Regions from separate parts of the Starkeya nomas genome, predicted to be linked through region 2. Evidence: predicted binding sites of a transcription regulator. Region 2 holds the regulator's gene; each other region holds the start of a gene.

The links. The regulator PhoB, encoded in region 2, activates phosphate uptake and scavenging genes when phosphate is short. The targets are predictions, from matches to a motif close to TGTCATNNANCTGTCAT.
Positions count from the first base shown of each region.
Region 1: a site for PhoB is predicted at 4,347-4,363, ahead of STARVERO_RS15545 (YdcH family protein). Genes of this name have one in related genera too.
Region 3: a site for PhoB is predicted at 5,941-5,957, ahead of STARVERO_RS04550 (esterase-like activity of phytase family protein). Genes of this name have one in related genera too.
Region 4: a site for PhoB is predicted at 2,391-2,407, ahead of STARVERO_RS11680 (esterase-like activity of phytase family protein). Genes of this name have one in related genera too.

Region 1 is NZ_CACSAS010000001.1:3,257,481-3,264,705, reverse strand. Features, by position in the region: gene ispH (4-hydroxy-3-methylbut-2-enyl diphosphate reductase) at 1-188, opposite strand, end outside; gene STARVERO_RS15560 (YceI family protein) at 274-885, opposite strand; gene STARVERO_RS15555 (DUF1013 domain-containing protein) at 1,147-1,860, shown strand; gene STARVERO_RS15550 (propionyl-CoA synthetase) at 1,957-3,885, opposite strand; gene STARVERO_RS15545 (YdcH family protein) at 4,140-4,316, opposite strand; gene STARVERO_RS15540 (YdcH family protein) at 4,556-4,762, shown strand; gene STARVERO_RS15535 (peroxiredoxin) at 4,814-5,299, opposite strand; gene STARVERO_RS15530 (protein-disulfide reductase DsbD domain-containing protein) at 5,434-6,291, opposite strand; gene STARVERO_RS15525 (YqgE/AlgH family protein) at 6,427-7,053, shown strand; gene STARVERO_RS15520 (EAL domain-containing protein) at 7,111-7,225, opposite strand, start outside.
Region 2 is NZ_CACSAS010000001.1:3,696,246-3,703,470, forward strand. Features, by position in the region: gene STARVERO_RS17575 (ActS/PrrB/RegB family redox-sensitive histidine kinase) at 1-176, opposite strand, end outside; gene STARVERO_RS17580 (polyhydroxyalkanoate depolymerase) at 361-1,713, shown strand; gene STARVERO_RS17585 (bifunctional transcriptional activator/DNA repair enzyme AdaA) at 1,793-2,857, shown strand; gene phoB (phosphate regulon transcriptional regulator PhoB) at 2,878-3,579, opposite strand; gene phoU (phosphate signaling complex protein PhoU) at 3,617-4,330, opposite strand; gene pstB (phosphate ABC transporter ATP-binding protein PstB) at 4,356-5,177, opposite strand; gene pstA (phosphate ABC transporter permease PstA) at 5,186-6,019, opposite strand; gene pstC (phosphate ABC transporter permease subunit PstC) at 6,037-7,014, opposite strand; gene pstS (phosphate ABC transporter substrate-binding protein PstS) at 7,183-7,225, opposite strand, start outside.
Region 3 is NZ_CACSAS010000001.1:946,712-953,936, forward strand. Features, by position in the region: gene STARVERO_RS04525 (homoserine dehydrogenase) at 1-702, shown strand, start outside; gene glpX (class II fructose-bisphosphatase) at 716-1,711, shown strand; gene STARVERO_RS04535 (hypothetical protein) at 1,935-2,276, shown strand; gene STARVERO_RS04540 (alpha/beta hydrolase) at 2,527-3,231, opposite strand; gene STARVERO_RS04545 (DMT family transporter) at 3,437-4,300, shown strand; gene STARVERO_RS04550 (esterase-like activity of phytase family protein) at 4,489-5,859, opposite strand; gene recJ (single-stranded-DNA-specific exonuclease RecJ) at 6,069-7,225, shown strand, end outside.
Region 4 is NZ_CACSAS010000001.1:2,387,469-2,394,693, reverse strand. Features, by position in the region: gene STARVERO_RS11695 (TRAP transporter large permease) at 1-253, opposite strand, end outside; gene STARVERO_RS11690 (TRAP transporter small permease subunit) at 253-879, opposite strand; gene STARVERO_RS11685 (TRAP transporter substrate-binding protein) at 1,062-2,201, opposite strand; gene STARVERO_RS11680 (esterase-like activity of phytase family protein) at 2,469-4,685, shown strand; gene STARVERO_RS11675 (helix-turn-helix domain-containing protein) at 4,749-5,369, opposite strand; gene STARVERO_RS11670 (threonine ammonia-lyase) at 5,515-6,504, shown strand; gene STARVERO_RS11665 (glycosyltransferase family 4 protein) at 6,515-7,225, opposite strand, start outside.

The DNA of each region.
Region 1 (7,225 bases), 440 kb from region 2:
ATCGCGCCCTTCGCCTTCAGGCCTTCCACGACATATTTGTTGTGCACGATCTCGTGGCGCACATAGACCGGCGGGCCGTAGAGCTCCAGCGCCCGTTCCACCGCGTCGATGGCGCGCACCACGCCGGCGCAGAAGCCGCGCGGGGCGCAGAGCAGGACGCGCAGGGAAGGCTTTTCGGCAGCTGACATCGCCATGTCCAGATGGGGCCGCCCAGCCGGCCACGCCACCGTCATGGGTGGCGCGGCACGTGCTGTCAAGCCGGAGAGCTATGGCTCACGGCTGCTTGGTGAAGGCGCCGACGATGTCGAGTTCCACCTCGTCCGACACGACGGGTACGGCGTAGCCCATGCCGAAATCGCTGCGCTTGATGTCGGCCGAGGCGGTGAAGCCGATGTTCTCGACCTTGCTCATCGGGTTGACGCCCGCGCCGAAAAGCTCGGCATCGAGCGTGACGCGCTTGGTGACGCCGTGAAGGGTCAGGTCGCCCTCGATGGTCGCGTCGTCGTCGTTCACCGTGACCTTGGTCGATTTGAAGGTCGCGGTCGGGAATTTTTCGGCGTCGAAGAATTCCGGGCCGGCCAGGTGCTTGGCGAAGCCATCCGAGGTCACGCGCAGGCTGGATATCGGGATGGTGATGTCGAGCTTGGCTTCGCCCGGCTTCTTCGGGTCGAGGACCAGAGTGCCGCTCGCCACGCCGAATATGCCGGTGAGGGGGGAGAAACCCATGTGGTCGACGGTCCAGACGACCTGGCTGTGATCGGGATCGACCGCGTAGGTGCCGCCGGTGATGCGGGCGACGTCTTCCTTTCCGGGCATTTCCTGCGCGCTGGCGCCGGCGGTGAATCCGATCAGCAGGGCGGCTGCCAGAAGTCGAACGGGCTTCATCATTGTCTCCTTGTTTCCGGGAGCGCGGACGCTATCAGCCCTTCTGACGCAGCGGCAATGTCGACCTGCGTCTTAGGATTTGCAGGACGGCGCGCGGGAGCCTATATTTAGCGCATCCCGGTCATCGTGAGACGGTCCGAGGCTCCGCCCCCCAGGGTGGGCGGAGCGCGTGAGGATGTTTGCGCGGCCAAACGACAATTATTCTTCGAGCCAATCTCGGTTTCAGCCAGCTTGGCGCATCAATGGATGGAGACGCGTCCCATGGCGAACGCCCCCCTCATGCCGAAGGCCACCGCCGTGTGGCTGGTCGAGAACACCGCGCTGACCTTCGACCAGATCGCGGATTTTTGTAAGCTGCATGTGCTCGAGGTGAAGGGCATCGCCGACGGCGAGGTCGCGCAGGGCATCAAGGGCCTCGACCCGGTCTCGACCGGCCAGCTCGCCCGCGAGGAGATCGAGCGCGCCGAGAAGAACCCGAACCACCGGCTGAAGCTGCTGGAATCGAAGGTCCGCCTGCCGGAGGCCAAGCGCCGCCGCGGCCCGCGCTACACGCCCGTCTCCAAGCGTCAGGACCGCCCCAACGCCATCCTCTGGCTGCTGCGCAACCATCCCGAGCTGAAGGACAGCCAGATCATGCGTCTGGTGGGCACCACCAAGACGACCATCGAATCGATCAAGGAGCGTACCCACTGGAACGCGGCGAACCTGACGCCGATGGATCCGGTCACGCTCGGCCTGTGCTCGCAGATCGACCTCGACATCGAGGTGCAGCGCGCCTCCAAGGACCGTCCGGCGGCCACCGCGGCGGCGGGGGAGCACGACGTCACCCTGCTGCCGGTGGACGTCTCGACCGGCGAGGCCGAGCACGAGCCCTTCGTGGCGACCCGCAAGCCGCGCGAGGAGCCCATCGATCTCGACACCGTGTTCGCCAAGCTCGGCGGTTCGCGCAAGAGCGAGGCCGAAGACGAGGAGTGATCCTCGGGAGGGCGTTCTGCAAGGGATCGCTGGCTGAGAACAAAAAGCCCGGAGCGGACGCCGCTCCGGGCTTTTTCTTTCGCTATCGGGCGCTTCTCAGGCCGCCGAGACCTTCGCCAGCCCGCGCGCGTTGAGCGCGGCGGCGATCTCGTCCAGCGAACTGGGATCGTCGATGGTCGCCGGCATGTTCCACGGCTCGGCGTCGGCGATCTTCTTCATCGTGCCGCGCAGGATCTTGCCCGACCGGGTCTTGGGCAGGCGGTTGACGGTGATGGCGAGGCGGAACGCCGCCACCGGGCCGATGCGCTCGCGCACCAGTGCGATGATCTCGGTCTCGATATCCGCGGGCGAACGGACGACGCCGGCCTTCAGCACGACGAAGCCGCAGGGAACCTCGCCCTTCAGCTCGTCATGGATGCCGATCACCGCGCATTCGGCGACGTCCGCATGCGCCGCGAGCACTTCCTCCATGCCGCCGGTGGAGAGGCGGTGTCCGGCGACGTTGATGATGTCGTCGGTGCGGCCCATGATGAAGAGCTGGCCGTTTCCGTCCTTGAAGCCGGCATCCGCCGTCTTGTAGTAGCCGGGAAACTCCTCGAGGTAGCTCTCGCGGAAGCGCTCGTCCTGCCGCCAGAGCGTCGGCAGGCAGCCGGGAGGGAGCGGCAGCTTGATGGCGATGGACCCCATCCGGTCGGCGCCGACCGGGTGGCCGCCCTCGTCCAGTATGTCGACCTGATAGCCGGGCATCGGCACGCCGGTGGAGCCGACGCGGATCGGCAGGGCGCCGAGGCCGACCGGGTTGCCGGCGATGGCCCATCCCGTTTCGGTCTGCCACCAGTGATCGACCACCGGGACGTCCAGCTTGTTCTGCGCCCACTCCACGGTGTCGGGATCGGCGCGCTCGCCGGCGAGGAAGAGCGTGCGCAGGCTGGAGCGGTCGTAGTCGCGCATCAGCACGCCGTCCGGGTCTTCCTTCTTGATGGCGCGCAGCGCGGTCGGGGCAGTGAACAGCGCCGCGACCTTGTATTCCTCGATCACCCGCCAGAAGGCTCCCGCATCGGGCGTGCCGACCGGCTTGCCCTCGTAGAGCACGGTGGTGCAACCGGTGAGCAGCGGTGCGTAGATGATGTAGGAATGGCCGACGACCCAGCCGATGTCGGAGGCCGACCAGAAGACCTCGCCCGGCTCGACGCCGTAGAGCCCCTCCATCGACCACCGCAGCGCCACGATATAGCCGCCGCTGTCGCGCACGACCCCTTTCGGCTTCCCGGTCGTTCCGGACGTGTAGAGGATATAAAGCGGGTCGGTCGCCTCGACCGGCACGCATTCGGCCGCCATGCCGCCGGCGATCGCCTTCTCGCGCAGCGCCGCCCAGTCATGGTCCCGGCCGGGCTGGAGCTTGGCCTCCACCTGCGGACGCTGGAAGACCACGCAGGCTTCCGGCTGGTGCTTCGCCATGGTGAGGGCGAGGTCGAGCAGGGGCTTGTAGGTGACGATGCGCGAGGGCTCGATGCCGCAGGAGGCCGAGAGCACGACCTTGGGCTGGGCGTCCTCGATGCGGCTCGCCAGTTCCGCCGCCGCGAAGCCGCCGAACACCACCGAATGGATCGCGCCGATGCGGGCGCAGGCGAGCATGGCGAACACTGCTTCCGGAATCATCGGCATGTAGATGACGACGCGGTCGCCCTTGCCGACGCCAAGCTCGCGCAGCACCCCGGCAAGCACACTCACCTCGGTCTGCAACTCGCCATAGGTGACGGTGCGCTTCGCCCCGGCCACGGGGCTGTCGTAGAAAATGGCCGGCTGCGCGGCGCGCCCGTTCGCGACATGGCGATCCACGGCGTTGTGGCAGACATTGGTGACGCCGCCGGGGAACCAGCGCCCGTAGATGCCGAGCGCCGGATCGAAGGCCCGGCGCGGCTCCTCGAACCAGTCGATGCCACGGGCCGCCTCGCGCCAGAAGCCCTCCGGATCGCGGATGGACTGCGCATAAACGTCAGGATAGCGGCTGGCGGAGCCGGTCATTTCGGGAGCCTCCCACGGGTATCGTTCTTGTTACCGGCACATTCCGGTGTCTCTCTTTGCGTGACAAGAACGCTCAATTGCTTACGCCCTTCGTCGAGTGTCCGGGCGGAGGGCTGGGAAACGCGGCGAGGCGCGGGATGCGGGGCCCGAAATGCGAACCGCCGGCGTGGAGCCGGCGGCCGAGCGATGATCCCCGACGCTCGGTCGGAGCCTGTTGCGGGGATGCGGGCCGTCGAACCCGCATCATGACTCTCCTAATGGAGGGTCGCGTCCTTCAAACGTGTGATCTCGTCCTTGAGATGCAGCTTGCGCCGCTTGAGGTCGGCGATGCGTGAATCGTCGGCCGCGGGACGAGCAACCTCTTCCCGTAGTTCCTTCTCCAATGCCTGGTGACGTCGTTCCAACTCCGCAACATGCGCCTGCATGGACATGGACAGTATCTCCCTGTCTTTCGAAGTGAACGTCATCAGTCTGTCACGGGTAGATCGGGCTGTCGACGAATCGATGCGCTGCAGTGCAGCATGGCAGCGGGGCGTCCTGGCGCGTCACGGCAGGGCTGCAGACCAGGTGTCGGCGGGCGCTGTTGCAGCCGGTCGCGAGGACGGCGATACTCCGTCCCTGCTCCCGCGCAAGCCGGGGCGAGTCGGGGTTTGGGTCGAGCGTTTGGCACATGACGGCAGATGAGGAACGCGAGCTCCTGGCGCTACTTGAGCGCCTGCGGCAGGAACATCGCGATCTGGATGTGGCGATCGAGACGCTGCAGGAAATGCCGGGTAACGACCAGTTGCAGCTCGCGCGCTTCAAGAAGCGCAAGCTGATGCTGAAGGACCGCATCGGCTATATCGAGGATCAGATCTGCCCCGACATCATCGCCTGACAGGGCGATGGGAAGCTCCCGGCGCGGGCGCCGGGAGCCGTGGCAATCCACTCAGAACTGCGTGAGCAGCACGTCGGCGTTGGTCTTGTCGGCCTTGCTCGGCACGTCCTCGACATTGAGGACCTTCACCTCGCCGTCCTCGATCAGCATCGAGTAACGCTTGGAGCGCAGGCCGAGACCGGCGCCGGAAGCGTCGAGGTCGAGGCCGATGGCCTTGGCGAACTCGCCGTTGCCGTCCGACAGGAAGAGGATCTTGTCGCCGGCGTTCGAGGCCTTCTGCCAGGCTTCCATGACGAAGGGATCGTTGACCGCCGTCACCGCGATGGTGCTGACGCCCTTGGCGAGGATCTCATCGGCGCGGGCGATGAAGCTCGGCAGATGGTTCTTGTGGCAGGTGGGCGTAAAGGCGCCCGGCACGGCGAACAGGACGACCTTCTTGCCGGTGAAGATGTCTTCGGTGGTCTTCGGCACCGGGCCGTCCGCGGTGGCGACGCGGAAGGTGGCGCTCGGCAGCTGGTCGCCGACCTTGATCGTCATGGGCATTTCCTTTCATACGCGGGAAAGCGGTTGGGAACGGTGCCCGCCGCCAGCTCGCGCGCACGGAGCCCGCCGCGACCGGCGGGCCCGGTCGCGGGGTAGAATAGTCATTTCCCGCGTGTCGGGAAGCGGCTTCAGCGTGCGGAAAGAGGGGCGTCCACCTCGACGGCGCGGTTGCCGTCGACCAGGGTGAAACGCAGCTTGGTCGCGGCGATGTCGGCACCTTTCGGCACGCCGTCCACCGGCAGCACGAAGACCGTGCGCCCGTCCGGCCCGGTCTCGCGGCTCGGCAGCGGCAGGGCCCAGTCCTCGTTCGGGCCCTCGACGAAAAGATCGGCCTTCGCGGCGTCGGCCACGTGGGCCTCGATGTGGATCGAAGGGCCGTCCCCGCCTTCGCGCAGCTCCGCGGAGGCGATTGCCGGCTCGCCGGCGGCGCCGATCTGCGTCGTGCGCGGGACCGTGGCGAGGGCATTGACCAGCATCGGCGGTGAGGGGGCCGCGCCGTCCGACGGCACGTCGAGGGTCAGTGAGGCGCTGGCCGGCTGGCAGATCTTCTCGCAGACGGCGAAGTCGAGGTTCAGCCGCAACTCGACCGGCTTGCCCGCGTCGCGCGGGATGACGCGGAACGGGATCACCACGTCCCTCTTGTAGCCGATGGAGAAGGAGCCGCCGTCGTCGAAGCGCACCGGCGCCGGCCACAAAACCTCGATGTTCTCGACGTTCTGCGAGCCGCTCCAGTCGAAATGCGGCGGTACGCCGCTGTCGCCGGGATAGCGCCAGTAGGTCTTCCAGCCGGGCGTGAGGCGGATTTCGACGCCGCCGGTCACGGCCTTGCCGTCGGGCGCGCCGGCAACGAGCCTGACCGCCGTGCCGACCGGCGAGGACCAGTCCGACATCAATTCGGCGCGCGCCGCTCCCGCCCCGAGAAACGGAACAGCGGCGAGGGCGCAGAAGGCGGCGAGGCGCAGGTCCGAACGCAGATCCGAAATCATGCCCAATGCCGTAGCGTTTCCCGTTGCATTGCGAAAGCGGCGGCGGCGCACTTTCATGTGAGGGCCTCCATACGGTTGTCCGCCTACGCCGGAAGCGGGCTTGAAAATGCGCCGATGGGGTTTACGCTTCCTTGTATGTGGATCGGACGAGAGCGCCGCACGGGTTCCGGCGGCAATTCGGGCGGGACCTTTCTCGATGGGCAGATGCTGGTCGCCATGCCCGGCATGCGCGACGAGCGGTTTGCCCGCGCGGTCATCTATCTGTGCGCGCATTCGGCGGAAGGGGCGATGGGCATCATCGTCAACCAGCCGGCGAATCACATCAATTTCACCGACCTCCTGGTGCAGCTCGACGTCATCCCGCAGGACGAGCGCATCAGCCTGCCGCACAGCGCGGAGGGTGTGAAAGTGCTGCGCGGCGGCCCGGTGGAGACCGGACGCGGCTTCGTGCTGCACAGCGCCGATTTCTTCATCCAGGATTCGACCCTGCCGATCGATGACGGCATCTGCCTGACGGCGACGCTCGACATCCTCAAGGCCATCGCCACCGGCGGCGGCCCCGCCAGCGCGGTGCTGGCGCTCGGCTATGCGGGATGGGCGCCGGGGCAGCTGGAGAATGAAATCCAGCAGAATGGCTGGCTGCATTGCCCGGCCGACCGCGGGCTGGTGTTCGACGCCGAGGCGGGGGCGAAATACGATCTTGCCTTGCGCAAGATCGGCATCGATCCGGGCATGCTGTCCTCGGATGCCGGCCACGCCTGAGGGGTGGGGCCGGCGGTTCGGGGATGCCCTCCGCCCAGGATCAGGCGGAAAATCCGGTCAGCTGGACGACACGGGGCTCGAGGCGGCGGTGTCCGCCGCCGGCGTTGCGGCCGGCTTGGCGGTGGGGGTCCGCGCCGTCGGCGCTTCCGCGCTCGCCGCCGGTTTGCCGGCA
Region 2 (7,225 bases):
GAGAGCGCCACCACGGCAAGGCAGGCGCCGATGGGCAGCGAGAAGCCGAGCACCCATTCCACGAAGACGATGGCGAGGGTCTGGCCGGAAATAGCAAGCCAGCGCAAGCGGATCAGCGTGTCGAGCCGCAGCCCGAAAAAGCGTTCGCCGATCGGATGGTCGAGCGAGAGCGACATGGATTTGCCCCGTCCGCGACGCCCTGCCGGCGCCCGAGCGACCTCTATAGCCGCAGATGCCGCCAGAGGGCGAGAGCGGCGGCTTCGTTGACGTTGCCGTCAAAGAGCCTATTTATGTTGCAACGCACAAGAAAGCCGTCCCGAGAAAATCGACCGGAGACGGGCCCTGCGAAGGAGGCATGCCATGGCGATCGGCGTATTCGGAGATGTCCCGGACGCGGCGGAAGCGGCACAGACGCCGGCGGCGACGATCGAGACGACGTCGGCGTTGTCCAAGCCGCTCTACTGGATGTTCGAGATGGGCCACGCCGCCCTCGACCCGTTGCGGGTCATGGCGGATGCGGGGCGGCTCTACTATCGCAACCCGGCCAACCCGCTCGCCCATACCGGCTTCGGCAAGTCGATGTCGGCGGCGTGCGAGCTGTTCGAGCGCGCGACGCGGCGCTACGGCAAGCCGGACTGGGGCATCACCGAGACGGTCGTCGGCGCTACCCATGTGCCGGTCGAGGTCGAGACCGTGTGGGAGCGCCCCTTCTGTCGGCTACTGCACTTCAAGCGCGACTTTCCCCAGCAACCGCGCCGCCCGCAGCCCCGCATGCTGATCGTCGCGCCACTCTCTGGCCACTACGCGACGCTACTGCGCGGCACCGTCCAGACGCTGCTGCCAACCCATGACATCTACATCACCGACTGGGAGGACGCGCGCGACGTGCCGTCCGCCGCCGGCCGCTTCGATCTCGACGATTACATCGACTACGTGATCGAGATGTTCCGCCATCTGGGCGGCGGCGTGCATGCGCTTGCGGTGTGTCAGCCGGCCGTGCCCGTGCTCGCTGCCGTGGCGCGCATGGAGGCCATGGAAGACCCGAACGTGCCGGCCTCCATGGTGCTGATGGGCGGCCCCATCGACACCCGCGAAAGCCCCACGGCGGTGAACCATTTCGCCAAGGATCGCGGCATCGACTGGTTCCGCCGCAACGTCATCACTACCGTTCCATGGCCCCACCCCGGCGTGATGCGGCAGGTCTATCCCGGCTTCCTGCAACTGCATGGCTTCGTGTCGATGAACCTTGAGCGTCATCTCCAGGCGCATGCCGAGATGTTCGGCCACCTGGTGAAAGGCGACGGCGACTCCGCCGCCAAGCACCGCGAATTCTACGACGAGTATCTCTCCGTCATGGATTTGCCGGCGGAGTACTACCTTCAGACGTTGCAGTCGGTGTTCATCGACCATGCCCTGCCGCGCGGCACGCTGACCCATCGCGGCGAGAGGGTCGATCTCTCGAAGATCCGCAACGTGGCGCTGCTCACCGTCGAGGGCGAGAACGACGACATTTCCGGCGTCGGGCAGACGCAGGCCGCCCAGCGACTCTGCACGAACCTGCCCGACGACATGAGGGTGCACTACCTCCAGCCCACCGTCGGCCATTACGGCGTGTTCAACGGCTCGCGGTTCCGCGCCGAGATCGCCCCGCGCATCGCCGACTTCGTGCTCACGCACAACTGGCCGAGGAGAGGCCACAATCGGCAGGGTTGAGACAGCCGTCGGGACGCACGGCGAGAATAGACGCCCGATTTGCGGCGGCGTGATCTGATGGCCGTGCTAGGTCTGGGCCATGCTGTTCGACCTGCCCGATCCTGCCACGCTCTACCGCGCCCTTCTCGACCGTGACGAAGGGTATGACGGGCGGGCCTATGTGTGCGTGGCCACCACCGGCATTTTCTGCCGGATGACCTGTCCGGCGCGCAAGCCGCGCCCCGAGAACTGCACCTTCGTCTCGACGATCGGCGAGTGCATCGAGGCCGGCTTCCGCCCCTGCAAGCGCTGCCATCCGCTGCAGCCCGCCGCCTCCGCCGATCCGATGATCGGCACCCTGCTCGATGCCCTCGACGCGCGGCCGGAGCGACGCTGGAGCGAGGAGCATCTGGAGCGGATGGGCTTCGATCTGTCGACGGTCCGCCGTGCCTTCAAACGGCAGTTCGGCATGACCTTCCTTGAAATGGCGCGACACCGGCGCCTGCGCGAGGGATTCGAGACCCTGGCAGAGGGCGGCAGGGTGATCGAGGCCCAGCAGCAGGCCGGCTTTGAATCCCCCAGCGCCTTCCGCGCCGCCTTCGCCCGGCTGGTGGAGTGCGCGCCGGCCGAGATTTCCGGCCACGGAACGCTGCTGACCGACTGGATCCGCACGCCGCTCGGCGACATGATCGCGATCTCCAGCGCCTCGCATCTGCATCTTCTGGAGTTCGTCGAGCGCAAGGCACTCTCCACCGAGATTGGCCGGCTGCGCCAGCGCGCCAAGGGCGACCTCGGCATAGGAACCTATGCGCCGACGGAGCAGATCCGCGCCGAGCTGGATGCCTTCTTCGCCGGAACCTCCGCCGAGTTCCGTACCGCTCTCGCGCTCGACGGAAGCGCCTTCACCAGGGCGGTCTGGGCCGAGCTGCGACGGATCCCTCCCGGCGTGACGGTGAGCTACTCCGAGATCGCGCGCCGGATCGGGCAGCCCGCGGCCATCCGCGCCGTCGCGCGGGCCAATGGCGCAAACCAGCTGGCGCTCATCATACCCTGCCACCGCGTGATCGGGGCCGACGGCTCGCTGACCGGCTATGGCGGCGGGCTGTGGCGCAAGCAGCGGCTGCTGGAGATCGAACAGCAGTTCCGGCGCACATCCGCCGCCTGAGAAGGGGCGCGGCCCGCACCTCAATGCGCGCGGGCGAACATCTCGTTGAAGGAATAGCCGGAGCCGCGCACGGTGCGGATCGGATCGGGCTGGCGCGGGCGGTTCAGCGCCTTGCGCAGGCGCCCGACATGCACGTCCACCGTGCGCTCGTCGATATAGACGTCCTGCCCCCAGACGCCGTCGAGCAATTGCTCGCGCGAGTAGACCCGTCCCGGCGACTGCATGAGGAATTCCAGCAGACGGAACTCGGTCGGACCGAGATGCAGCTCGCGTCCTGCCCTGTGGACACGTTTCGTCTCGCGGTCGAGCTCGATGTCGCCGGCGCGCAGCAACGTCGAGATGTGCTCGGGCTTGGCCCGCCGCAGCAGGGCGCGCACGCGCGCCACCAGCTCGGGCACCGAGAAGGGCTTCACCACATAATCGTCCGCGCCGGTGGCGAGGCCGCGCACGCGCTCGGTCTCCTCGCCGCGGGCGGTGAGCATGAGGATGGGCATGCGCTCGGTCTCCGAGCGCGCGCGCAGGCGCCGGCACAGTTCGATGCCGGAGAGGCCCGGCAGCATCCAGTCGAGGATCAGGAGATCCGGCACACTCTCGCGCAGCCGGGTCTCCGCCTCGTCGCCACGGCCGACGCTCTCCACCGAGTAGCCCTCGGATTCGAGGTTGTAGCGCAGGAGGAGGGTGAGGGGCTCCTCATCCTCCACGATCAGAATATTGGTCGGCATGGTCGCGTTCCCGATCGTTCGCAGGGCGCCGATGGCCTCAGGCCGGGAACGCCACGCTGGTCAGGCTGCTGGTGTCCTGCTTCGGGCGTTCCTCGGTAAGGAGCTGACCGGTGGCGAGGTAGTGCACGGTCTCGGCGATGTTGGTCGCGTGGTCGCCGATCCGCTCGATGTTCTTGGCGCAGAACAGCAGGTGCGTGCACAGCGAGATGTTGCGCGGGTCTTCCATCATGTAGGTGAGAAGTTCGCGGAACAGCGAGGTGTAGAGGATGTCGACCTCGCCGTCGCGCTGCCAGACTTCCAGCGCCTTCGCGTCGTCGCGGCTGGCATAGGAATCCAGCACCACCTTGAGCTGCTCGAGCACAATGTTGGACATGTGCTCGACGCCGCGCACCAGCTTCTGCGGATGGAACTCGCCGGTGAGCGCCAGGACGCGCTTGGCGGTGTTCTTGGCGAGATCGCCGATCCGCTCCAGATCGTTGGCGATGCGCATGGCGGCGACGATCTCGCGCAGGTCGCTGGCCAGCGGCTGGCGACGGGCGATGGTGAGAACCGCCTTCTCCTCGATCTCCCGCTGCAACAGGTCGACCGGGCCATCGAGCACGATCACCTTCTGGGCGAGTTCGGTGTCACGCTTGACCAGCGCTTCCACGGAATCGGCGACCAGGCGCTCGGCCTGTCCGCCCATCTCGACCACGCTGCGGCCGATTTCCTTGAGGTCGGTGTCGAACGACGAGACGATATGTTCGGTCATGGGATCAGCCTCTCTCGTCGCCGGCTCAGCCGAAGCGGCCGGTGATGTAGTCGCGGGTCCGGGCCTCGCGCGGATTGGTGAAGATCTCGTTGGACGGGCCGACCTCGATCAGCTCGCCGAGATAGAAGAACGAGGTGATGTCGGCGCAGCGCGCCGCCTGCTGCATGTTGTGCGTCACGATGACGATGGTGAATTCCTGCTTCAGCTCGTCGATCAGGTCCTCGATCTTCGAGGTCGAGATCGGGTCGAGCGCCGAGGTCGGCTCGTCGAGCAGGATCACTTCCGGGCGCACTGCGATGGTGCGGGCGATGCACAGGCGCTGCTGCTGGCCACCGGACATGCCGAGCGCCGAGGTGTGGAGACGGTCCTTGGTCTCCTCCCAGATCGCCGCCTTGCGCAGGCACCATTCGACGCGCTCGTCCATCGCCGCCTTGCCGAGGCTCTCGTGCAGCTTCACGCCGAAGGCGATGTTGTCGTAGATCGACATCGGGAACGGCGTCGGCTTCTGGAACACCATGCCGATGCGCGAGCGCACCACGGTGGAATCCAGCTGCTTGCCGAGCAGATCGGCGCCGTCGAGCAGGATCTTTCCTTCCGCGCGCTGCCCCGGATAGAGCTGGTACATGCGGTTGAAGATGCGCAGCAGTGTGGATTTGCCGCAGCCCGAGGGACCGATCATCGCGGTGACGCGCTTCTCGGGAATGTCGAAGTTGATGTTCTTCAGCGCGTGGTTGTCGCCGTAGTAGAAATTCAGCTTCTCGACCTTGAGCTTGGGCTCCGCCGACGGCGCGGTGGCGCGGTTCACGGCGGAGGCGATGTCGATCGACGTTTCAGGTGCGAAGTTCATGGTCCGTCTCACTTCATCTTCGCCAGGACGAGGCGGGAAAGGATGTTCAGGGTCAGAACCCCGACGGTGATGATGAGGGCGCCCGCCCAGGCAAGAGCGACCCAGTCCTCGAACGGGCTGGCGGCGTACTGGTAGATGGCGATCGGCAGGCTCGCCATCGGCGCGTTGAGGCTGATCGACCAGCCATTGTTGCCGAGCGAGGTGAAGAGCAGCGGCGCCGTCTCGCCGGCGGCGCGGGCGAGCGCCAGCAGGATGCCGGTGACGATGCCGGCGCGGGCCGCGCGCCAGGTCACGAAGGTGACGACCTTCCACTGCGGCGCGCCGAGCGCGAAGGCCGCCTCGCGCAGGCCGATCGGAACGAGGTTCAGCATGTCCTCGGTGGTGCGCACCACCACCGGGATGACGAGGATGGCCAGCGCGATCGAACCCGCCCAGCCCGAGAAGCCGCCGAAGGGGACGACGAGGAGCTGGTAGACGAACAGGCCGATGAGGATGGACGGCGCGGAAAGCAGCACGTCATTGACGAAGCGCACCGCATTGCCGACATGCGTGCCGCGTCCGTTCTCGGAGAGGAAGGTGCCGCACATCAGGCCGATGGGCGTGCCGATGACGAGCGCCACGCCGATCTGGATCAGCGAGCCGACGATGGCGTTGAGAAGACCGCCCCCCGCGCCGGGCGGCGCGGTGATCTTGGTGAAGACGTGCGGGCCGAGCGCGGGAAGGCCGCGCGAGAGCAGCGTCCAGAGGATCCAGGCGAGAAACACCAGCGAGAGCGCGGCAAAGCCGGTGGAGATGGCCTTGACGGCGTAGTCGGTGGCGCGGCGACGGGCGAGCGATGCCATTTTTCAAAAACCTCCGCTCAGCCCTTGAGCCGGGACCGGACGAGCAGACGCGACAGCGCCAGCACGATGAAGGAAATCACGAACAGGATGAAGCCGAGCTGCAGCAGCGCCTGGAGCTTCAACGAGCCGATCGAGGCCTCGGGGAACTCGTTGGCGATGGTCGAGGCGATGGTGGCGCCCGGCGCGAAGAGCGAGGCCGACATGCGCGTGGCGTTGCCGATGACGAAGGTCACGGCCATGGTCTCGCCCAGCGCGCGGCCGAGGCCCAGCATGATGGCGCCGACCATGGCGGTACGCCCGTAGGGAACCGAGACGTTGCGGTAGACCTCATAGGTGGTCGCGCCGACGCCGTAAGCGGATTCCTTCAGCATGGGCGGCACCGATTCCAGCACCTCGACGAACATCGCGGTGATGAAGGGCAGGATCATCAGCGCGAGGATCAGGCCGGCGGTGAGCATGCCGGCGCCCAGCGGCGGGCCCTGGAACAGCGCGCCGATCAGCGGGATCGGCCCAAGCCATTCGATCAGCGGCGGCTGCACATAGGTGGCGATCAGCGGCACGACGATGAAGAAGCCCCACATGCCGTAGATGATGGAGGGAACGGCGGCGAGGAGCTGGATCGCGACGCCGACCGGGCGGCGGAAGGGGCCGGGCGCGATCTCGGTCAGGAAGAAGGCGATGCCGAAGGACAGCGGCAGCGCCACGATCACGGCGATGATGGCGCTGAACAGGGTGCCGAACACCATGACGCCGGCGCCAAAGCGCTCGGTGACCGGGTTCCAGGCGGTGGACCAGAGGAAGCTGATGCCAAACTCGCGCAGGGCCGGCAGGCCGCCCTCGAAGAGCATGGCGATGATCAGGCCGAGCAGCAGCAGCACGAAGATGCCGCAGCCCCACAGGAGCCCGACGAAAATGGGATCGCTGACGCGGCCGGTCGGCTTGTGAGCGGTTGCGAGGCTCCGTGCCGCCTGCGTTCCGCTGAGAGTGGCGTCCATCTAAAGGGTCCTTCAGGCAGCTCCCGGGCCGCGCAAGCGGCCGCCGGGGCGGCAGGGCACATATGGGATCGCGGGCGTCGCTGGCGCGGGCGCCAGACTACTCGTCGGACGTTCGGACGAGAAGGGGCGGCCGTGTCGGCAGCCGCCCCTCCCTTTTTCCGTCGGCGATCAGTTGGTCCAGACGGCCTTGCCGTCGGCCTTCACTTCGCTC
Region 3 (7,225 bases), 2.7 Mb from region 2:
AAGCTCTCCCTGCTCGCCGCGCTCGCCTTCGGCGTGAAGCCCGACCCGGACGCGATCCACGTCGAGGGCATCCGCACCATCACGCTCGCCGACATCGAGGCGGCGGACGAGCTCGGCTACCGCATCAAGCTGCTCGGCGTCGCCGCCCGCACCGGCCATGCGGTCGAGCTGCGCGTGCACCCCACCATGGTTCCCAAGCACTGGCCCATCGCGCAGGTCTCCGGCGTCACCAACGCGGTGGCGATCGACGGCGACGCGGTGGCGCTGACGCTGGTCGGTCCCGGCGCGGGAAGCGACGCGACGGCCTCCGCCGTCGTCGCCGATCTGTGCGACGTCGCCGCCGGCCGGGGCGGCGCGCCCTTCGGCTGGCGGGCGGAAACCCTGCGGCCGGCGGAGAAGGCAGCAATCCAGCGTCATGAAGGTGGGTATTATATCCGCCTTGCGGCGGTCGACCGGCCTGGAACGGCGGCGGCCATCGCCCGCCATATGGCCGAGCAGAACATCTCGCTCGAGTCCATCATGCAGCACCGGCGCGGCCGCCCGCATGGCGGCGAGCGCGCGGAAAGCGCGGAAGACCCGGCGCCGGTGGTGCTCATCACCTACGCCACCAACGAAGACGCGGTGCGCCGCGCGATCGACGCCATCGATCTCGATGGCGTCATCGCCTCGCCGCCGCAGGTGATACGGATCGAGAAGGACTGAGAGGGCTGGGACGATGGCGGAGATTACGGTCAAGGCGGGCCAGGCGCTCGAGCGTATCCTGACGCTTGAGCTGGTGCGCGTCACCGAGCGTGCGGCGGTTGCTTCCGCGAGCCTGCGCGGCCGCGGCGACGAGAAGGCGGCCGACAAGGCGGCGGTGGACGCCATGCGCCGCGAGCTGAACCGCCTGCCCATCGCCGGCCGCATCGTCATCGGCGAGGGCGAGCGCGACGAGGCGCCGATGCTGTTCATCGGCGAGGAGGTCGGCACCGGCAAGGGCCCGGCGGTCGACATCGCCGTCGACCCGCTCGAAGGCACCACGCTCTGCGCCAAGAACATGCCGGGCTCCATCGCCGTCATGGCGATGGCCGAGGGCGGCACGCTGCTCTACGCGCCGGACGTCTACATGGAGAAGATCGCCATCGGCCCCGGCTATCCCAAGGGCACGATCGATATCGACGCTTCGCCTGAGGACAACATCCATTCGCTCGCCAAGGCGAAGGGCGTGAAGCCGTCCGAGATTTCGGCGCTGATCCTCGACCGTCCGCGCCACGCGGCGATCATCGAGGCGGTGCGCAAGACCGGCGCGGCCGTGCAGCTCATCACCGACGGCGACGTCGCCGGCGTGATCCACACCACCAACCCGGAAGAGACCGGCGTCGACATCTATCTCGGCACCGGCGGTGCGCCGGAAGGCGTGCTGGCGGCTGCGGCCCTGCGCTGCATCGGCGGCGAGATGTACACGCGCCTCATCCTCGACACCGAGGAGAAGCGCGAGCGCGCCAAGAAGATGGGCGTCAGCGACCCGAAGAAGATCTACACCATCACCGACATGGTGCGCGGCGACTGCCTGATCGCGGCGACGGGCGTCACCACCGGCAACCTGCTCAAGGGCGTGAAGTACGACAAGGGCGTGGTGAAGACCCACACCGTCGTCATGCGTTCGGCCACCGGCACGGTGCGCTGGATCGAGGCCGAGCACCGCGACCTCTCCAAGTTCCATCTCGGCTGAGACCGCCGGTCGCCGTTCCGTTCCGGGCGGGGTGCGCGAGCGCCCCGCCTTTTCTTTGCGCTGGCTTCCCTGGAATGGCCCTTCCGGAAAGCCCGTTCACGGCCGCCGGGGGGCTTTGGCGACGGCTCGGTGTGCTGTATACCAGAGCGTCGCCGGTGCGCGGTCCATGCGATTGCGGCCGGGAGAACGCAAAGCCAATTGCCAAAGCCAAAGGGAACGACCCATGCCCGCCCCCCATTCCGCGCTTCCCGCCCTGCTGGCCAAGATCGACGCCCTCATCGAGGCCGACAAGTTCAGGGAGGTCGCCGAGACCTTCGCGGCCTTCGTCAAGGAGCACCCGACCACCAGCTACCTCGCCGCCGAGCCGATCCCGTTCAAGCTCAACGTGCGCTTCTCGAAGAAGCACGGCTCCTCGGCCACCACCACCTTCACCCTGCGCCACACCACCTGGGCCTCGGACGTGTCGGTCGCGCTGAAGCAGAGCCCGGAGGCCTTCGCGGCGCTGGTCGCCAAGTACGAGGCCGATCTCGCCGAGATTGCCAAGACGGTGAAGAAGGTCGCCTGAGCGCGCCTTCGCCGACGCATGAGGGAAGGCCGGCCACGGGGCCGGCCTTTTTGTTTTCCGGCGGTGCCGATCTGAAGGCCGTCATGGCCGGGCACGACGTGGTGTGGGTAATGGCCGGCGGCCTCGGGCGACTGCCTTCAACCCTTGTCATCCCGGCCGGAGCGTAGCGGAGAGCCGGGATCGCTTTCCATCCTGCGTGTGATCCCGGGCCGGCCTTGGCCGTCCGGGATGACGGCCGACGAAAACGGGATTACGCCCGCGCCGCGCCCTTCAGGAAATAGTCCACCCCGAGCTGCACCATGTCCGGCTGCGAGGCGTGCGGGCCGGGATGCTCGATATAGGTGAGCTCGTAGCCCGCGCCCCGCAGCTTGGCGGCATGCGCGCGGCCGGCGGTGTTGATCGGCGTCTGCGTGTCCTGCTGGCCGTGGGCGACGAACACCTTCGGGGAGCCCTCCTGTGCCAGCACGGTCATGAAGCCGGCCGAGAAGGCGAGGATGTGGGAGACGATCTGCCCGTTGCTCAGCCCGGTCGACAGCGAGTAGCTGCCGCCGTCCGAATGGCCGGCGAAGGCGAAATGGTCCGGGTCCAGCGTGAAGCGCGAGGCGACCTCCGCGAGGCCGCGGTCGAGCCGCTCGCGGTCGGGCCCGTTGCCGGCGATCACGATGTCCCAGGTGGGAAACTGCGACTGCGGCACCAGCAGCAGGAAGCCGCGCTCCTCCGCATGCCGGCGCATGATCGGCATGATCTTCTCGGCGCTGCCGCCACCGCCGTGGAACAGCGTCATCAGCGGCGTCGGCCGGGCCGGATCGATGCCCTCCGGCACGACCAGCACATAGTCGCGCTCGTCGAACAGGCCGAGATCGTGACGGCCGGCGGGAAGCGCCGGGCGGGTCGGGGCGGCGTGGCGGAAGTCGAGGCGGCCGAGCAGGGACAGGTTGAGCATGGCGCGCACCATAGTGCGCCCGCCGGTTCACGCAAGAAGGCGAGCGCGCGCCCTGTGCCATGAAGGGCACGCAGGGCTGATCTTGCCGCCGGCCTCTTTGCACGCGAACGGTGGAACGTTATCAGCGGCATTGTCGCGCGCGACTCGAATGCCGCGCCGGCGGCTAGCGGTTCGCCCAGAGGCCGCCTTTCCGCGTCCTCCCGCCTTCTGGTCCGCAATGCCGCTCAGGGACAAGCTGCTCGCCGTCGCCGTGATCTGCTTGTGGGCGCTCAACATGATCGTCATCAAGCTGGGCGTGGCGGAACTCCCGCCTATGCTGACCACGGCGCTGCGCTTCACGCTGGTTTCGGCGCTGCTGGTGCCGTTCACCTGCCTCTCGCGCAGGCAGCTGCCCGGCGTGCTGCTGGTGTCCGTCACCTTCGGCACCATCCATTTCGGTCTGCTCTTCGCGGCGCTGGAGCATGCCGAGGCGGGAACAAGCGCGGTCGTCATCCAATTGGGCGCGCCCATCGCGACGCTGCTGGCCTGCCTCTGGCTGCATGAGCCGCTCGGTCTCGTCCGGCTCGCCGGCCTCGTCATCTCGGTCGCCGGCATTGTGATCCTCGCAGCCGGCCCCACGCTGCCGCCGCCCCTGTCGCTGGTGCTGCTGGTGGTGAGCGCCAGCGGCTGGGCGGTGACGAACCTCATCGTCAAGCAGATGCCGGGCATCCGGCCGATGACGATGATGGGCTGGTCGTCGCTGTTCTCGGTCCCGCAGCTCCTGCTGGCGTCGTGGATCTTCGAGGCGGATCGTTGGGGAATGGTGGCCACCGCCGGCTGGAACGGCTGGTTCTCGGTCCTCTACAGTGCTGTCGGCTCGTCGATCATCGCCTATGGCATCTGGTACTGGCTGCTGCAGCGGCATTCGATCAATGCCGTGGTGCCCTATTCTATGCTCAACCCGCTGCTCACCGTGCTTTTCGGCATCGTGCTGATCGGCGACGATCCGTCGCCGGTGAAGATCATCGGCGCGCTGGTCATGGTGGTGGGCGTGGCGCTGATCCTGCGCAAGCCGACCACCACGCTGCCCGATACGGCGTGACGGAGCGCCATTTGACAAAGGCCTGACGTCATCCCCGGGCTCGGCCCGGGGATCCACGCCTCTCTTCTGCCTGTCTGAAGTCGTGGATGGCCGGAACTCAAGCTTGCCTGAGTTCCGCTTCCAACAACCGAAGCCGGCAACTGCCGGCTTCGGGACAAGCCCGGCCATGACGGCGTCCGGTGGAAGCCTCACTTGGCCTTCAGGAAATCGCCGACTTCGAGCAGGATCATCTCGTTGTCGTCCGCCTTCTTCGGGTCGCGGCTCGACGAGAAGGGCAGGTTGTTGTCGTTGCCGACGACGATGTGCGTGGCATCGACCACGTCGACATTCTCGATGGTGAAGAACGGAAAGGTCAGCACGCCGTCATTGAGCGGCTTGCGGGCCTTCTTGTCGGGGTCGGCGATCTTCATCAGGTCGATATGGCCGATCTTGCGCACCGGCTGGCCGACATTCGCATCCGTCAGCTCGACCTTGTAGACGCGCTTGAACTTGGCGAGGTCGTGGAAGCAGTCCGGGCCCTTGGTGCCTTCCGCGCAGGCCTTGTCGGCAGTGCCCTCGGCATTGTCGCGCTCGATGATCAGGCCGGTGGTGCCGTCGATCATGTTGAAGTCGCCGATCGCGTTGCCGTTCTGCTCCAGCACGTACTGCCACACGCGGCCGGTCCACTTCTGCTGACCGATGTCGAATTCGAGGATCGGCAGGAATTCCTTGCCGTCGGCGGTCTTCTGCCAGTCCTTCTTCGCCGCGTCCCAGAGCGGACCTTCGAGCAGGGCGTAGAGGAACTTGCCGTCCTTGGAGGCGGCCATGCCCTCGAAGCCCTTGGAGCGGCGGGCGTTGAACTCGGCCGGCTGGTTCGGCGCGCCGGCGGAGGCGACGAGGTAGTTGTCGGGGGAGCGCACCGGCGCCTCGCCGGCGACCGTGTCGAACACGGCGAGCACCTTGCCGGTCTTGTCGGCCTTGATCAGGAAGGGGCCGAACTCTTCCGCGATCCACAGGTCGTCGCCGATGATCTGGAAGCTCTCGAGGTCGAAGTCGGAGCCGGTGAGATAGCGCTTTTCGGTGCCGTCATGGACGATGCGGAACGGCACCTTCTTGTCGGGGTCGGTGAGGAAGACGGTCTCGACCGGCTCGAAGGCGCCCGTGGCCCAGTCGATCTTGTAGCGGTTGAGATAGAGCGCCGAATCCGGGCTGTTGGCCTTGGAGCCGAAGCCGTTGTCGGTGAGGATCCAGAAAGTGCCGTCCGGCATCACCTTGACGCCCGAATGCCCCTGGCGCGGCTGGCCCTTGAACGGCACGGAGACGCCGGTCGGACGCCCGCCGGACTTGCCTTCCACCGTGCCGATGGCCTCGACGCGCTTGCCGGTCGTGTACTTGCCGGAGGTCTTCAGGTCTTCCGGCGCGTCGGCCGGCATCTCGATGAAGCTCTCCGCCGGCAGCACGGCGTGGCCGGCGAGGGTGGCGGGGTAGGTCTGGTCGGCACGGGCGCCGGAGGAGGCGAGGGCGACGAGCGCCAGCGCGGCGCTCGCGAGCAGGGAGTGGCGGGAGACGATGCGGGCCATGGCGGTTCTCCGTTGGGAAGGGGCGGCGAAGCCGGGAGCGCCCTTCCTGACCCGCCGCCATGTCGGCCAAGCAACGAAGCGATGACGGAGCGATGACGCTCCCCGCCCGCGTCGCGGCTCCTATTGGCCGGGCGAAAACCGCGGCGCAGGCGTGCCGTGCGCGGGGAACGGCTTCATGCGCGCGGCGCATCGTGCTTATCCTGCGGGCCATGAGTCTCGTCCTTCCCACCGCCGCGCCGGCGCCCCGGCCGTTCCTCGGCGTCTCCCGCTCGGTCACGGGCCGCTTCTGGCGCGAGCGCCTCGACGCGCGCGCCGCGCAGGCCACCCTCGCCATGGTGCAGCGTCACGGCGTGCCGGAGATCCTCGCCCGCGTGCTAGCCGGGCGCGGCGTCGGCATCGACGAGGTCGAGGCGTGGCTCGACCCGACCGTGCGCCGCCTGCTGCCCGATCCCGACACGCTCACCGATATGGGCGCCTGCGTCGCCCGGCTGGCCGACGCGGTGGTGAAGGGCGAATCCGTCGCGGTGTTCGGCGACTACGACGTGGACGGCGCCACCTCGACCGCCCTGCTGGTCGAGGTGCTGCTCGCCGGCGGGCTCGATCCCGCCTTCCACATTCCCGACCGCATCTTCGAGGGCTACGGCCCGAACATTCCCGCCATCGAGGCGCTGGCCGCGCGCGGCGCGAGCCTGCTCGTCACCGTCGACTGCGGCACGATGAGCTTCGAGCCCTTCGCCCGCGCCCGCGAGATCGGCCTCGACGTCGTGGTGATCGACCATCATCAGGCGGGCGAGACGCTGCCCGCGGTCGAGGCGCTGGTGAACCCCAACCGCGTGGACGACCTCTCCGGCCTCGGGCACCTGTGCGCCGTCGGCCTCGTCTTCGTGGTGGCGGTCGGGCTGGTGCGGGAGCTGCGCCGGCGCGGCTGGTGGAACGCGGAGCGGCCCGAGCCGGACCTGCTGGCCAGCCTCGACCTCGTGGCGCTCGGCACGGTGGCCGACGTCGTGCCGCTGCTCGGCCTCAACCGGGCCTATGTCACCAAGGGCCTCCTCCAGCTGAGGAAGCGCGAGCGCCCCGGCCTCACGGCGCTGATGGACGCCGCGCGCCTCTCCGGCCCCCCCAAGGCCTGGCACCTCGGCTTCCTGCTCGGCCCTCGCATCAATGCCGGCGGGCGCATCGGCGACGCGGGTCTGGGCACCCGGCTGCTGCTCACCCGCGATCCCATCGAGGCGCAGGCGATCGCCGCCGAGCTCGACCGGCTGAACACCGAGCGCCAGCAGGTCGAGCGGGCCATCGTCGCCGAGGCGGAAGCCGAAGCCGAGGCCGCCCTCGGTCTAGCGGGCGAGGGGGCGGTGATCCTCTCCAG
Region 4 (7,225 bases), 1.3 Mb from region 2:
GCCGGTCGAGGATGTTGGCGCGCTCGATCACATATCCCATGAACAGGAACAGCGGGATCGAGATCAGCACGTCGTTGGCCATCACCGAATAGGTGCGCTGGACGAAAAGCTGGAAGATGCTGTCGCCTTGCGTGAAGTAGCCGAAGCCGACGCCCAGGGCCATCAGCGTGAAGGCGATGGGGAAGCCGAGCATCAGGAAGATCAGGAACAGCACCAGCATCAGGATGCCGAGGGCGGGATCGGAGAGAAACATCACAGGGACCCTCGGGTGGTGGAGTCACGCTCGATCACGTTGAGCGCTTCTTCGGGATTGTCCTTGGTGGCAGCCTCCTCGAGGATGATCTTCTCCATCTCCTCGACGTCGTGCAGGCGCTGCGGCCAATCGCCGGTGCGGATGCAGATGAGGCAGCGCACGACCTCGACCACGCCCTGCAGCAGCAGCATCACGCCGGTGATCGGGATGAGCGCCTTGAAGGGCCAGATCACCGGTCCCTCGGGGCTGAAGGAGGAGTGCTCGTTGAGCAGGTAGGAGAGGTAGAAATAGTTCCACCCCGAATAGATCAGCGCCAGGATGCCGGGAAAATAGAAGAGGAAATAAAGGACAAGATCGACCTTCGCCTGGGTGGTGGGCGCCCATTTCCGGTAGATGAAGTCACCGCGCACATGGCCGTTGCGCGACAGCGTGTAGGCGCCGGCCATCATGAACAGCCCGCCATACAGCATCAGGCTGACGTCGTAGGCCCAGGTGGTCGGGTCGTGCAGGACGTAGCGGCGGAACACCTCGTAGGTGATCGCCAGCATGAGAAGGACGATGCACCAGGCGAACAGCTTGCCGATGAAAGCGTTCAGCCGGTCAACGCCGAGAAGGATGGATTGCATGGGGTGGCCTCGTGGCGACGGCCTTCGACGGCTCTCGCAAGGGCCGTCTCCTGGCGCAGGCGCATGCCGGCAGGGCACCCTGCGACGCGGCGCGCGCGTCCTCCGATGCGAAGCCGATGATGACGCGATGAAAGCCCGAACGCCCCCCTCCGGGTTCGGAGAGGGGCGCGCCGCATGGCGGGTCAGGCCGTCTTGAAGAAGTGGTCGTAGGCGAACTTGGAGTCCGGCTCATATTCGAGCCGGAAGCCGACAATGCGCTTCGCCCAGTCCTTCTGGCTGTCGATGACCTTCTTGAAGACCGGGTCGGCCGAGAGGTTGGCGATTACGGCATCCCAGGCCTTGAGCTGGGTTTCGAGCACCGGCTTGGGGGTCGGCATCACCTTCACGCCGCGCGCCTTGATCGCTTCGAGGTCCTTCGAATAGCGGTCCTGCGCCTTCCACATCATGGTGGAGGAGGTGGCGTCGGCCGCGCCGCGCAGGATTTCCTGCACATCCTTCGGCAGGCCCTCGAACTTGGTCTTGTTGAACAGGATCTCGAAGCATTCGAGCGCCTGATGGTAGCTCTGGATCATGTAGACCTTGGCCACGTCCGGGAAGCCGAGCACGAGGTCGGAGGACGGGTTGTTGAACTCGGCGCCGTCCAGCAGGCCGCGGTCGATGGCGGGCACGATCTCGCCGCCGGGCACGATGGTCACGGCCGCGCCGATCTCCTTGAAGAGGTCCGCTCCGAGGCCGACGGTGCGGTACTTCATGCCCTTCATGTCGTCGGCGCTGGTGATTTCCTTCTTGAACCAGCCGAGCGGCTGGCTGGGCATCGGCCCCGTCAGCATGCCCACGACGTTGAGCTTCAGCGTGTTCTGGACGAGGTCGTCATAGAGCTCCTGGCCGCCGCCATAGCGGATCCAGCCGAGCAGCTCGTCGGCGTCCCAGCCGAAGGCCGGAGCGGTGCCGAACAGCGAGAACGCCTTGTTCTTGCCGTACCAGTAGGCGGCGACGCCGTGGCCGCCGTCGAGGATGCCCGAGGATACCGCGTCGAGCATCTGGAAGGCGGGTACCACCGAGCCGGCCGGCAGAAGCTCGAGCTCGACGCGCCCGCCGGTCATGGAGTTGACGCGCTTCACATAGTCGCCGGCGAATTCGTGGAAGATGTCCTTGTTCGGCCAGGTCGACTGGAATTTCAGCTTGATGGGTGCCTGCGCGTGCACGGCCGGAGCGGCGACGACGGTCGCGCCGGCGGCGGCAGCAGCGGTGGCGATGAAGCGGCGTCGGCTGGTGCGGACGTCGTGACGCGCGTCCACACTCTTCCCTGACGTTTCGGTCATGGGCGGTTCCTCCTATGGCGTTTCCTCTGCGGGTCATGCCCGCCGGGCGGCGATTGATCGCCTTGTCCCGATGACGCAAGGAGACGATGCCGAAACGTCAAGCGCAAGCCCAAATTCGCGGCTTTACGGTAAAATGCGTCCTACCAAAGTCGAAAGGAATGACACATCTGCGGCACGCGCCGGTGATTTTGTCATCCGCCTGTCATTCAGGCGGATTTGAACGGCGTCGATGCGGGCCTCCGCCCGTTGCCCAGAGAGGGATCTTCCATGCGCGCGACTCTTCTTGCCGGCGTGTCGGCGGCGGTCTTCGGTCTTGCTGTCTCCACGGCCTCGGCCGAGGCCCCTGACGCGGCCTTCAACCGCATCTCGACTTTCAACGTGGTGGCGAACCTGCCCGCCGGCGCCGACCCGGCCAAGTCGACCGCCGCCGAGATCATCACCTTCACCGAGGACGGCCGGACGCTGATCTACAGCGACAGCCCCGGCAAGCGCATCGGCTTCATCGACATCACCGATCCGGCGATGCCGAAGCCGGCGGGCGTCGTCGCCCTCGACGGCGAGCCCACCACCACCGTGGTGATCGGCAGCAAGGCCTATGTCGGGGTGAATACCTCGGAATCGAAAGCCAATCCTTCTGGCCATCTCGCCGTGGTCGACATCGCCTCCCGCAAGGTCGAGGACAAGATCGATCTGGGCGGCCAGCCCGATTCCGTGACCAAGAGCCCTGACGGCAGCTACCTCGCCATCGCGATCGAGAACGAGCGCGACGAGGAAGTGAACGACGGCGCCATTCCGCAGTCTCCGCCGGGTAACCTGACCTATTTCGAGGTGAAGAACGGCCGCGTCGTCGACGAGTCCAAGAAGGTGGTGGACCTGACCGGCCTCGCTGCCGTCGCGCCGGAGGATCCGGAGCCGGAATATGTCGACATCAACGCCCGCAACGAGGTGGTCGTTACGCTTCAGGAGAACAACCACGTTGTGGTGGTCGATCTGCCGACCGGCAAGGTGACCTCGCATTTCTCCGCCGGCACCGTGGACCTCGACAAGATCGACACCAAGAAGGACAAGGTGATCGACCTGTCCGGCTCGCTGAAGGCGGTGCCCCGCGAGCCCGATACCGTGCAGTGGCTCGACGAGGACCGCTTCGTCATCGCCAATGAGGGCGACTGGAAGGGCGGCTCGCGCGGCTTCAGCATCTTCGACAAGACCGGCAAGCTGCTGTTCGAGAGCGGCGCGGCGCCTGAGCATCTCGCCGTCCGGCTCGGCCACTATCCCGACAAGCGCAACAAGAAGGGCATCGAGATGGAGGGCGCGGAAGTCGCGACCTTCGCCGGCGAGCGCCTGATCTTCGTCGCGTCGGAGCGCGGTTCGCTGGTCTTCGTCTATCGCGACAAGGGCGGTGCCGAGGCGCCGGAGTTCCTGCAGGTACTGCCGGGCGGCGTGGGACCTGAGGGCCTGATCGCCATTCCGGCCCGCGACCTGTTCGTCACCGCCTCGGAGACCGATCTGCGCGAGGATGGCGGCATCGGTTCGGTCGTCACCGTCTATCAGCGTCAACCCGGCGCGAAGCCGGCCTATCCGACGATCCTTTCCGCCGACGGGACGGACGGGCTGCCGATCTGGTGGTCGGCCCTGTCGGGCTTCGCCGCCGATCCGAAGACGCCGGGCAAGCTCTACGCCGTCACCGACAGCGCTTATGCCCAGGCGCGCATCCTGACCGTCGACGCCACGGCGCTGCCGGCGGAGATCGTCGCAGCGACCGTGCTCACCAAGGGTGGCGAGCCGGCCAAGGACCTCGATCTCGAAGGGATTGCCGTGCGTCCGGAAGGCGGCTTCTGGGTGGTGTCGGAAGGCAATCCGGAGAAGAAGGAGAAGCCCACGCAGAACCTGCTGCTGCGTGTCGACGCCGACGGGGTGGTCGCGGAGGAGATCGCTCTCCCGGAAGCGCTGGCCGGGCAGGCGACCCGCTTCGGCTTCGAGGGTGTGGCGGTGGCTGGTTCGGGCGCCGACGAGACCGTATGGATCGCCGTCCAGCGCGAGTGGAAGGACGATCCCAAGGGCTTCGTGAAGCTTCTCGCCTACAAGCCGGCGGTGAAGAGCTGGAGCTACGTGCGCTACCCGCTCGACACAGTTGCCAAGGGTTGGGTCGGCCTGTCCGAGCTCACGCCTTACAAGGACGGCTTCATTGCCATCGAGCGCGACAACCAGATCGGAGTGGACGCGAAGATCAAGAAGCTGACCTTCGTCTCGCTGAAGGGCGTGACGCCGGCGCCGCTGGGCAGCGAGGCGCAGCCGCCGGTCCTTTCCAAGAGCGAGGTGAAGGACCTGCTGCCGCTGCTTCAGGCGCCGAAGGGCTATGTGCTCGACAAGGTGGAGAGCTTCGCCATCGATGCCGCCGGCAACGCCTTCATCGTCACCGACAATGACGGTGTGGACGGTTCTTCTGGGGAGACGCAGTTCATCGCTATCGGCAAGCTGGACTGAGCAGCGGAATAGGTGAGGCGGGCGCTCCGGGGCGCCCGCTTATGTTTTGAAATTACTGGGTTTTCAGTCCAGAACGGCCGCCTTGAGCAGGCAGACCATGGTAGCATGCGCGTGCTCGCTACCGAGGTTGCGGATGATGTGGCGGCGGTCGCAACGGTAGCGTAGCGTCTCACCCGCCCGCGCGGTCTCGATGATGTCGCCGCACTCCACCTGGAGCTCGCCGGAGAGCACCGACAGGCACTCCACCGAGCCGCGCTGGTGGCCGTCGGAGACCAGCTCGCCGCCCGGTTCGGCAACGAAATCAAACCATTGCAGCCATTCCACCGTCTTGATCCAGCCGGTGATGGTGAGGCGGCACTTGCCGTCCTCGGAGACCAGGATCGGCGTGTCGCCACGGGTCAGGTGCTCGACGAAGGGCTCGTCGTCGGTCGCCGCCATGAAGCGATCGATCGATACATCAAGGGCTTGCGAGAGACGCCAGACGGTTGCGAGCGTCGGGTTGGTCTCGTTGCGCTCGATCTGGCTGATGATCGACTTGGCGACGCCGGACTGTTCCGAAAGCTCGGAAAGCGAGAGATTGTAGGCCTTGCGCAGGCGCTGGATGGTGCGGCCGAGCTGGCCCGTGATGGCCTGTGCCCCGGCATCCATGCCGCCTCGATCAAGACTGCGCGTGCGGCCCGACATGCCCGCTCCTGGTTTGCGTTATGGGACATACATTTAGGTCGCCCCGGCAAGGCGGTGCAAGCGTGGTGCGGCGAGTAGCGGAATCCGTAGCGCAACAGTGCCGAAATCGGGTGCGTGCTACCTGCTACCGGATTAAGCTCGTTGCATGATGCAGAGCAACGCACTCCCCACCATCGACGACGTGGCCTCCGCCGCCGAGCGCCTTTCCGGCGTGGCGGTGCGCACGCCGCTGATCTCCTCGCCGCGCCTCGACGAGATGGTCGGGGGCCGCGTGTTCCTCAAGCCCGAGCCGCTGCAGCGCACCGGCTCGTTCAAGTTCCGCGGCGCCTATAACCGCATTTCCCGCATCCCCGAGGACCAGCGCGCCGGCGGCGTGGTGGCCTGCTCGTCCGGCAACCACGCGCAGGGCGTGGCGGCGGCGGCGACGCTGATGGGCATGCCTTCGGTCATCGTGATGCCGAAGGATGCGCCGGCGATGAAGCGGGCGCGCACCATCGCCTTCGGCGGCGAGGTGGTGGAGTACGACCGTGAGCATGACGACCGCGACGCCATCGCCGGCGAGATCGCGCGCGAGCGCGGCGCGGTGTTCGTGCCGCCCTATGACGATTTCCACATCATCGCTGGGCAGGGCACGGTAGGGCTGGAGATCGCGGAAGACCTCGCCGCGCGCGGCCTCGTGCCGGACGTGGTGGTGGCCAACGCCTCTGGCGGCGGCCTGATCTCGGGCATCGCGCTGGCGGTGAAGCATCACTTTCCCGAGGCGCGGGTGATGACCGCCGAGCCGGCCGGTTTCGACGATCATGCGCGCTCCTTCCGCTCCGGCGGGCGCGAGCGCAACAACCGGGTCACGGGCTCGATCTGCGACGCGCTGCTGGCGGCGACGCCGGGCAAGCTGACCTTCGAGATTTCCTCGCGCATCGTCGGCGAGGGCGTGTCCGCCACCGACGAGGAAGTGGCGCGGGCGGTGGCCTTCGCCTTCGAGGAACTGAAGATCGTGGTGGAGCCCGGCGGGGCGGTGGCGCTGGCCGCCGTGCTGGCCGGCAAGCTGGACCTGAAGGGCAAGGTCGCCGCCATCGTGCTGTCCGGCGGCAATGTCGACGGCGCTCTCTTCGCCCGCTGCCTCGCCGCGGCCTGAAGACCGGAGCTCAGCTCACCGCAGCCTGCTGCCGGGCGGCGTTCGCGCGGGCGTGGGCGGTCTCGATATTGCCCAGGAACTGCTCGGTGCAGGCCCGCCAGGTGAAGCGCAGCGCATAGGCGCGCGCGGCGGCGCGGTCGAGTTCGAGCGCGCCGAGGGCCGACTGCCGGAGATCGTCCGCGAGGATGCCGACCGGCGTGCCCGAAGCGGCCTCGCCGATCACGTCGCGCGGGCCGGTGACGGGGAAGGCCGCGACGGGCAGGCCGCTCGCCAGCGCTTCCAGCAGCACGATGCCGAAGGTGTCGGTCAGGCTCGGAAAGACGAAGACATCGGCCGCCGCGTAGATGCGGGCCAGCGCCTCGCCTTCCTTCAGCCCGAGGAAATGCACGTTGGGGTGCCGCGCCTGAAGCTCGGCACGGGCCGGACCCTCGCCGACCACCACCTTGCTGCCGGGCAGGTCGAGATCGAGGAAGGCGGAGATGTTCTTCTCGACCGCCACCCGGCCCACCGAGAGGAAGATGGGGCGCGGCAGGTCGCGCACGAGGCCGTCGAGTTCCTCATAGGGGCGTGGGCGGAACAGCTCCGCATCGACGCCGCGCGACCAGCGCATGATGTTGCGGAAGCCGCGCTCGCGCAGTTCGGCCTCCAGCGTGGGGGTGGAGACCATCACCCCGGCGCCGGCATTGTGGAAGCGCCGCAGCCACGCATAGGACAGTGCCTC